DNA from 3 places in the Terrabacter sp. R4-6 genome. Region 1 is predicted to be linked to each of the others. Evidence: predicted binding sites of a transcription regulator. Region 1 holds the regulator's gene; each other region holds the start of a gene.
The links. The regulator HrcA, encoded in region 1, represses chaperone genes, less so after heat shock. The targets are predictions, from matches to a motif close to TTNGCACTCGNNNNNNNCGAGTGCNAA.
Positions count from the first base shown of each region.

Region 2: a site for HrcA is predicted at 1,669-1,695, ahead of groES (co-chaperone GroES). Genes of this name have one in related genera too.
Region 3: a site for HrcA is predicted at 1,158-1,184, ahead of groL (chaperonin GroEL). Genes of this name have one in related genera too.

Region 1 is NZ_CP197224.1:457,657-459,920, reverse strand. Features, by position in the region: gene ACSSS0_RS02210 (DUF3097 domain-containing protein) at 1-530, opposite strand, end outside; gene hrcA (heat-inducible transcriptional repressor HrcA) at 692-1,735, shown strand; gene dnaJ (molecular chaperone DnaJ) at 1,818-2,264, shown strand, end outside.
Region 2 is NZ_CP197224.1:3,568,199-3,570,462, reverse strand. Features, by position in the region: gene groL (chaperonin GroEL) at 1-1,106, opposite strand, end outside; gene groES (co-chaperone GroES) at 1,220-1,516, opposite strand; gene ACSSS0_RS16670 (class I SAM-dependent methyltransferase) at 1,755-2,264, shown strand, end outside.
Region 3 is NZ_CP197224.1:1,319,542-1,321,805, forward strand. Features, by position in the region: gene groL (chaperonin GroEL) at 1-1,037, opposite strand, end outside; gene ACSSS0_RS06220 (HIT family protein) at 1,263-1,688, opposite strand; gene ACSSS0_RS06225 (hypothetical protein) at 1,748-2,264, opposite strand, start outside.

The sequences.
Region 1 (2,264 bases):
CGACGCCCGGGCCCCGGCTGGAACTCGGCGATGATGCCGGCGAGGTCGTCGACGCCGTCCATGAGCTCGACGACGACGCCCTCGACGCGCAGGTCGTCGCCCCAGACCTTCTCGACGAGCTCGGCGTCGTGGCGGCCCTCGACGTAGATCCTCGACCCGCTCGCGACGCGTGCCCGGGCGCCCTCGACGGCCACCGAGCCGCTCGCGGTTCGGGACGCGGCACGGCGCGCCTCGGCGAGGGCGGTGCCGGCGGCAGCCTGCGGGGGAGTGAGCGTCACCGGGGCACCGTCGACGAGGAAGCCGGGTCCGAGCGGGAACGCCTTCGTGCGTCCGCGCCGGTCCTCGAGGTGGACGACGTGCATGCCGCCCGCCTTCTCGACCCGCACGACGGCGCCGACCCAGCCGGTCTCGACCTCCTCGACGACGAGGTCGGGCTCCGCCGGGGTCGGGGTCGACCGGCCGCGCCGTGGGGCACGCCAGTCGCCGTTGAGCACGTCGGAGCCGTAGCGATCGTTGGGGGACACGACCAGTGAGGGTATGCCGCCCGGTGGGCTCCCACGCAGCCGCCACGCGGGCGGGGGCGGTGGCGCCGCGACGGCATACGGTTGGATGAAATCGGAGATCCGCGAGGCACGTCGTAGACTTGGCACTCGTCGATCGAGAGTGCCAGACCCGTGAAGGAGGGGACGCGATGAGCGAGGACCGCCGGCTGATGGTGCTGCGCGCGATCGTGCAGGACTACGTCCAGACCTCCGAGCCCGTGGGCAGCCGGGCGCTCGTCGAGCGCCACCACCTCGGTGTGAGTGCCGCGACCGTGCGCAATGACATGGCCCTGCTCGAGGAGGAGGGCCTGATCCACGCGCCGCACACATCGGCCGGGCGGGTGCCCACCGACGCGGGCTACCGCGTGTTCGTCGACCGCCTGAGCGCCGTCAAGCCCCTGGGCTCGGGCGAGCGCCGCGCGATCGGCCAGTTCCTCGAGGGAGCTGTCGACCTCGACGACGTCGTCGACCGCACCGTGCGCCTCCTGGCCAGCCTGACCCGCCAGGTCGCCGTCGTGCAGTACCCCTCGCTGACGCGGTCGACGGTGCGCCACATCGAGCTCGTGCCGATGGGGTCGTCGCACCTGATGATCGTGCTCATCGTCAACACCGGTCGCGTCGAGCAGCGCGTCGTCGACACCGGACGCGTGCTCTCCGACGGCACCGGTGAGGCACTCGTGGCCTCGATCCGCTCGCGCATCAACGAGGTGGCGGCCGGTGTGCCGTTCACCGTGGCCGCGACGCGGCTGCGGCGCCTCGTCGACGAGGCCGACGAGGCCGACCGCGCCGCCACGGAGGCCGTCGTGTCCGCGCTCGGCGACGCCCTCGTCGAGGAGCGCGAGGAGCGTGTCGTCCTCGCCGGGCAGGCCAACCTCGCGCGCGCCGGCACCGACTTCCCGCGCACCATCGGGCCGATCCTCGAGGCGCTCGAGGAGCACGTCACCCTCCTGCGCCTGCTCGGCCAGCTCGGGGACGACCCCGACCTCGTCTCCGTGCGCATCGGCTCCGAGAACCCCGTGACCGGGCTCCAGTCGACGTCCCTCGTGTCGATGGGCTACGGCTCCGGAGCCGAGCGCGTCGCAAGCCTCGGGGTGCTCGGCCCCACCCGCATGGACTACCCCACGACGATGGCCTCGGTCCGCGCCGTCGCGCGCTACGTCTCCGAGATCCTCGACGAGAACCAGGCCACCTGACCCACCTGCACCACAGCGGCCAGTCCGCCGGCGCAGCGCCGCGCCGGAACCGAAAGCACCACGTACCAAAAGGAATCTCAGCTTGAACGACTACTACGCCGTCCTCGGGGTCTCGCGCGACGCGAGCCAGGAGGAGATCAAGAAGGCCTACCGTCGGCTCGCCCGCAAGCTGCACCCGGACGTGAACCCCGGCGCCGAGGCCGAGGAGGAGTTCAAGCGGGTCTCGCAGGCCTACGACGTCCTCTCCGACCCGCAGAAGCGCCAGTCCTTCGACATGGGTGCCGACCCGTTCGCCTCGGGCGGCGGCGCCGGTTTCGGTGCAGGACAGGGCTTCTCGTTCAGCGACGTCATGGACGCCTTCTTCGGGGCGGGCGCCCAGGCCGGCACGCGCGGTCCGCGGGCGCGGGTGCAGCGCGGCCAGGACGCGCTGGTCCGCCTCGACATCGACCTGTCCAAGGCCGTCTTCGGCTCCGAGGAGGAGCTGACGCTCGACACCGCGGTCGGCTGCAAGCGGTGCGACGGCGACGGC
Region 2 (2,264 bases), 1.5 Mb from region 1:
TTGGCGAGGCGCTCCTGGAGCTTCTCGCGGTCCCAGTCGGAGTCGGTGCGCTCGATCTCGGCCTTGATCTGGTGGACGCGACCGGAGACCTCGGACTCGTCGCCCGCGCCGTCGATGATCGTCGTGTTGTCCTTGGTGAGGACGACGCGGCGCGCCTGGCCGAGGACGGTCAGGTCGGCCTGGTCGAGGCTGAGGCCGACCTCGGGCGCGATGACCTGGCCACCGGTGAGGATGGCGAGGTCCTGGAGCATGGCCTTGCGGCGGTCGCCGAAGCCGGGGGCCTTGACGGCCGCGACGTTGAACGTGCCGCGGATCTTGTTGACGACGAGCGTCGAGAGGGCCTCGCCGTCGACGTCCTCGGCGATGATGAGCAGCGGCTTGCCGGACTGCACGACCTTCTCGAGGACCGGGAGCACCTCGGCGACCGAGGAGATCTTGCCTTGGTTGATGAGCACGTAGGCGTCCTCGAGGACGGTCTCCATGCGCTCGGTGTCGGTGACGAAGTAGGCCGAGAGGTAGCCCTTGTCGAACTGCATGCCCTCGGTGAACTCGAGCTCGGTCGCCGTCGTCGAGGACTCCTCGACGGTGATGACGCCGTCCTTGCCGACCTTGTCGAACGCCTCGCCGATGAGGCCACCGAGGGTGGCGTCCTGGGCGGAGAGCGTGGCGACGGAGGCGATCTCGTCCTTGCCGTCGACCTCGCGGGCGTTCTCGAGGAGGCGGTCGTTGACCGCGGTGACGGCCTTGTCCATGCCGCGCTTGAGCGCGGCCGGGGCGGCGCCGGCGGCGACGTTGCGCAGGCCCTCCTTGACCATGGCCTGGGCGAGCACGGTCGCGGTCGTCGTGCCGTCACCGGCGACGTCGTTGGTCTTGGTCGCGACCTCCTTGGCGAGCTGGGCGCCGAGGTTCTCGTAGGGGTCCTCGAGCTCGATCTCGCGGGCGATGGTCACGCCGTCGTTCGTGATCGTGGGGGCGCCCCACTTCTTGTCGATGACGACGTTGCGGCCCTTCGGGCCGAGCGTCACCTTGACGGCGTTGGCGAGCGCGTCAACGCCGCGCTCGAGCGACTTGCGGGCGGAGTCGTCGAACTCCAGCTGCTTGGCCATGGTGTTCCTTTGGCTCGGGTTGCTTTGCGGTTGCTGTGATTCGGTCGAACGAGACGCACCCCGGGGAGACCCCAGCGGGGCTCACCGGGGTGCGGTCACGGCATACGGCTGGGTCAGCCGACGATGGCGAGGACGTCGCGCGCGGAGAGGATCAGGAACTCCTCGCCGCCGTACTTGACCTCGGTGCCGCCGTACTTGCTGTAGATGACCTTGTCGCCGACCTTGACGTCGAGCGGGACGCGCTCGGTGCCGGTGTCGTTGAAGCGGCCGGGGCCGACAGCGAGGACCTCGCCCTCCTGGGGCTTCTCCTTGGCCGTGTCCGGGATGACGAGGCCGGATGCAGTGGTCTGCTCGGCCTCGAGGGACTTGACGACGATGCGGTCTTCGAGCGGCTTGATGGAAACCGACACGGTGGTGACCTTCCCTTCGGGACAGTCGGAAAACTGACTACGGACTGTGGGCTCTTCGAGGCTGGCCGCCGTCGCGGGGGTCGACCTCCCTCGAGGAGGGTGCTGGCACTTTCAGGTCGAGAGTGCCAACAAGATGAAATCTAGGTTTGTCATTAGCACTCGGTCAAGTCGAGTGCCAGATTCGTCGGCGCGCCGCGGCCCGGTCGGGCGCACCCACGGGCGCTGGCAGGATGAGGCCATGGACGCCGCCATGGTCGATCGCCTCTCCGCAGGTGAGGGCTGGGCGCTGCTCCAGTCGCTGCCTCCCTACGACGAGGACGGCTCGCTGCACCTGCAGGGTCGGCTGCGCGAGGCGGGCTTCGCGGCCGACCTCGTCGCGGCCGCCATGACCCAGTCGCGGCTGCGCTCGCGCGGTATCGAGAAGTTCGGTGACTTCGCCGCCGGCATGCTCTTCACCCCCGACGGCCTCGAGCAGTCGACGCGCCTCGCGATCGCCGCACGCCACGCGCACCGGTACGCCGCGGCCGGGGTCCGCGACGTCTACGACCTCGGCTGCGGGCTGGGCGCCGACGCGATGGCGTTCGCCGGCCTCGACCTCACGGTGCACGCCGTCGACGCCGACGACACGACCGCCCGCATCGCCGCGGTCAACCTGCGCCACTGGCCGTCCGCGCGGGTCACGCACGGGCTCGCGGAGGACGTTCGCCTGCCGCAGGGTGAGGGCCGACGGCACCTCGGGCTGTGGCTC
Region 3 (2,264 bases), 860 kb from region 1:
TGGGCGATGCGGCCCTCGATCTGCGAGCGGTCCTCGGCGTCCTCGACGATGGTCGTCTCGTCCTTGGTGACGACGACCTTGCGAGCGCGGCCGAGCAGGTCGAGGGTGGCGTTCTCGAGCTTGAGACCGACCTCCTCGGAGATGACCTGGCCACCGGTGAGGATGGCGATGTCGGTGAGCATGGCCTTGCGGCGGTCGCCGAAGCCGGGAGCCTTGACGGCGACCGACTTGAACGTGCCCTTGATCTTGTTCACGACGAGCGTCGCGAGGGCCTCACCCTCGATGTCCTCGGCGATGATCAGCAGCGGCTTGCCCGACTGCATGACCTTCTCGAGGAGCGGGATGAGGTCCTTGATGTTGCCGATCTTGGAGTTCGCGACGAGCACGTAGGCGTCGTCGAGGACGGCCTCCATGCGCTCGGTGTCGGTGACGAAGTAGGCGGAGATGTAGCCCTTGTCGAAGCGCATCCCCTCCGTCATCTCCAGCTCGAGGCCCATGGTGTTGGAGTCCTCGACGGTGATGACACCTTCCTTGCCGACCTTGTCCATCGCCTCGGCGATGAGACCACCGATCTCCTCGTCGGCCGCCGAGATGCTGGCGGTCGAGGCGATCTGCTCCTTGGTCTCGATCTCCTTGGCCTGCTCGAGCAGGCGCGCGGTGACGGCGTCGACGGCCTTCTCGATGCCGCGCTTGAGCGCCATCGGGTTGGCGCCGGCGGCCACGTTGCGCAGGCCTTCCTTCACCATCGCCTGGGCGAGCACGGTCGCCGTCGTCGTGCCGTCACCGGCGACGTCGTCGGTCTTCTTGGCAACTTCCTTGACGAGCTCCGCGCCGATCTTCTCGTACGGGTCGTCGAGCTCGATCTCCTTGGCGATCGAGACGCCGTCGTTGGTGATCGTGGGGGCGCCCCACTTCTTCTCCAGGACGACGTTGCGGCCCTTGGGGCCGAGGGTCACGCGGACGGCGTCGGCGAGGATGTTCATTCCTCGCTCGAGCCCGCGACGCGCCTCTTCGTCAAACGCAATGGTCTTGGCCATTCGGGTGGTTCCTCCCACGCGAATCGTTGGTGGTGGCCCGCATGACGCCCGCGACGGACGGGACCGGTCTCCCCAGCTTCATGTAGCTGCGAACCCAGCCCCTCGGCATACGGCCCATTTCTGTCACTCCCCTAGGGAGAGTGCTAACGCCATTATTGGCACTCTCGGGGTGAGAGTGCAAACGTCTGACCCCCCTCGAGTGAGGGCGTATGCCGTCCGCTCGGCTCAGGCGTCCGCGGCCGGCACCAGCGCGGCGGCGATCCGGGCGGCGTGCTCGGCGGACTCCTGCCCCGACGCGTAGGTCGTCCGCGGCCAGAAGAAGCCGCGCAGGCCGTCGCCCTTGGTGCGCGGGACGACGTGGACGTGCAGGTGCGGCACGGACTGGCTCACGACGTTGTTCATCGCCACGAACGTGCCCTGGGCGCCGAGCGACTCGACGACCGCCGCGGCGAGGCGCTGGGTGGCGCCGAGGACGGTGGCGTGCAGGTCTGCGGGCAGGTCGAGCAGGGTGTCGACGTGCCGGCGCGGCACGAGCAGGACGTGGCCCTTGAAGACGGGCCGGCGGTCGAGGAAGGCGACGAGGTCCGGCTCGTCGAGCACGACGTCGGCCGGCACCTCCCCCGCCACGATCGAGCAGAAGACGCAGTCCATGGCGACAGGCTCCCACGCCACGTCGTGCCGGTCCGGGCCGAGCGCCCGTCAGCAGGGGATCAGCAGATGACGAGCAGGAAGCAGCCGCCGTCGCTCGAGGTGGGCGAGGGGCTCGGCGTCGGCGTGGGCTTCTTCGTCGAGGTCGGCTTCGGCTTGGGGTTGCCCTTCGTGGGCCGCGACGACGGGCTCGGGCCCACGGTCGAGCTCGGCGCGGGGGCCGTGGTGGCCTGGCTCGACGACGGGGCAGGGGCCGACGTCGTCGGCACGGACGACGTCGGGTCGGAGGCCGGCTCGACGACGGCGGTTGCCGGGGGCCGCGTCGTCCCGGGGCGGGTGGCCCCGGTCGCCGCGGCGGTCGAGCTGGTCGCCGCGGTGGAGGTGTCGGCCGAGCCCCAGCCGTCGTCCGAGGTCGTGCTCGTCCACTCACCGCCGGGCAGCCCGGGAAAGCCGCTGGACGACATCGCCTCGTCGCTCCAGCTGTCGCCCGACCAGTAGGCGACGGCGCCGGTCGAGAGCAGGGCGATGGAGGCAAGGACGGCCGCGATGAGGATCGTGCGTCGGGACTTCGAGCCGGGA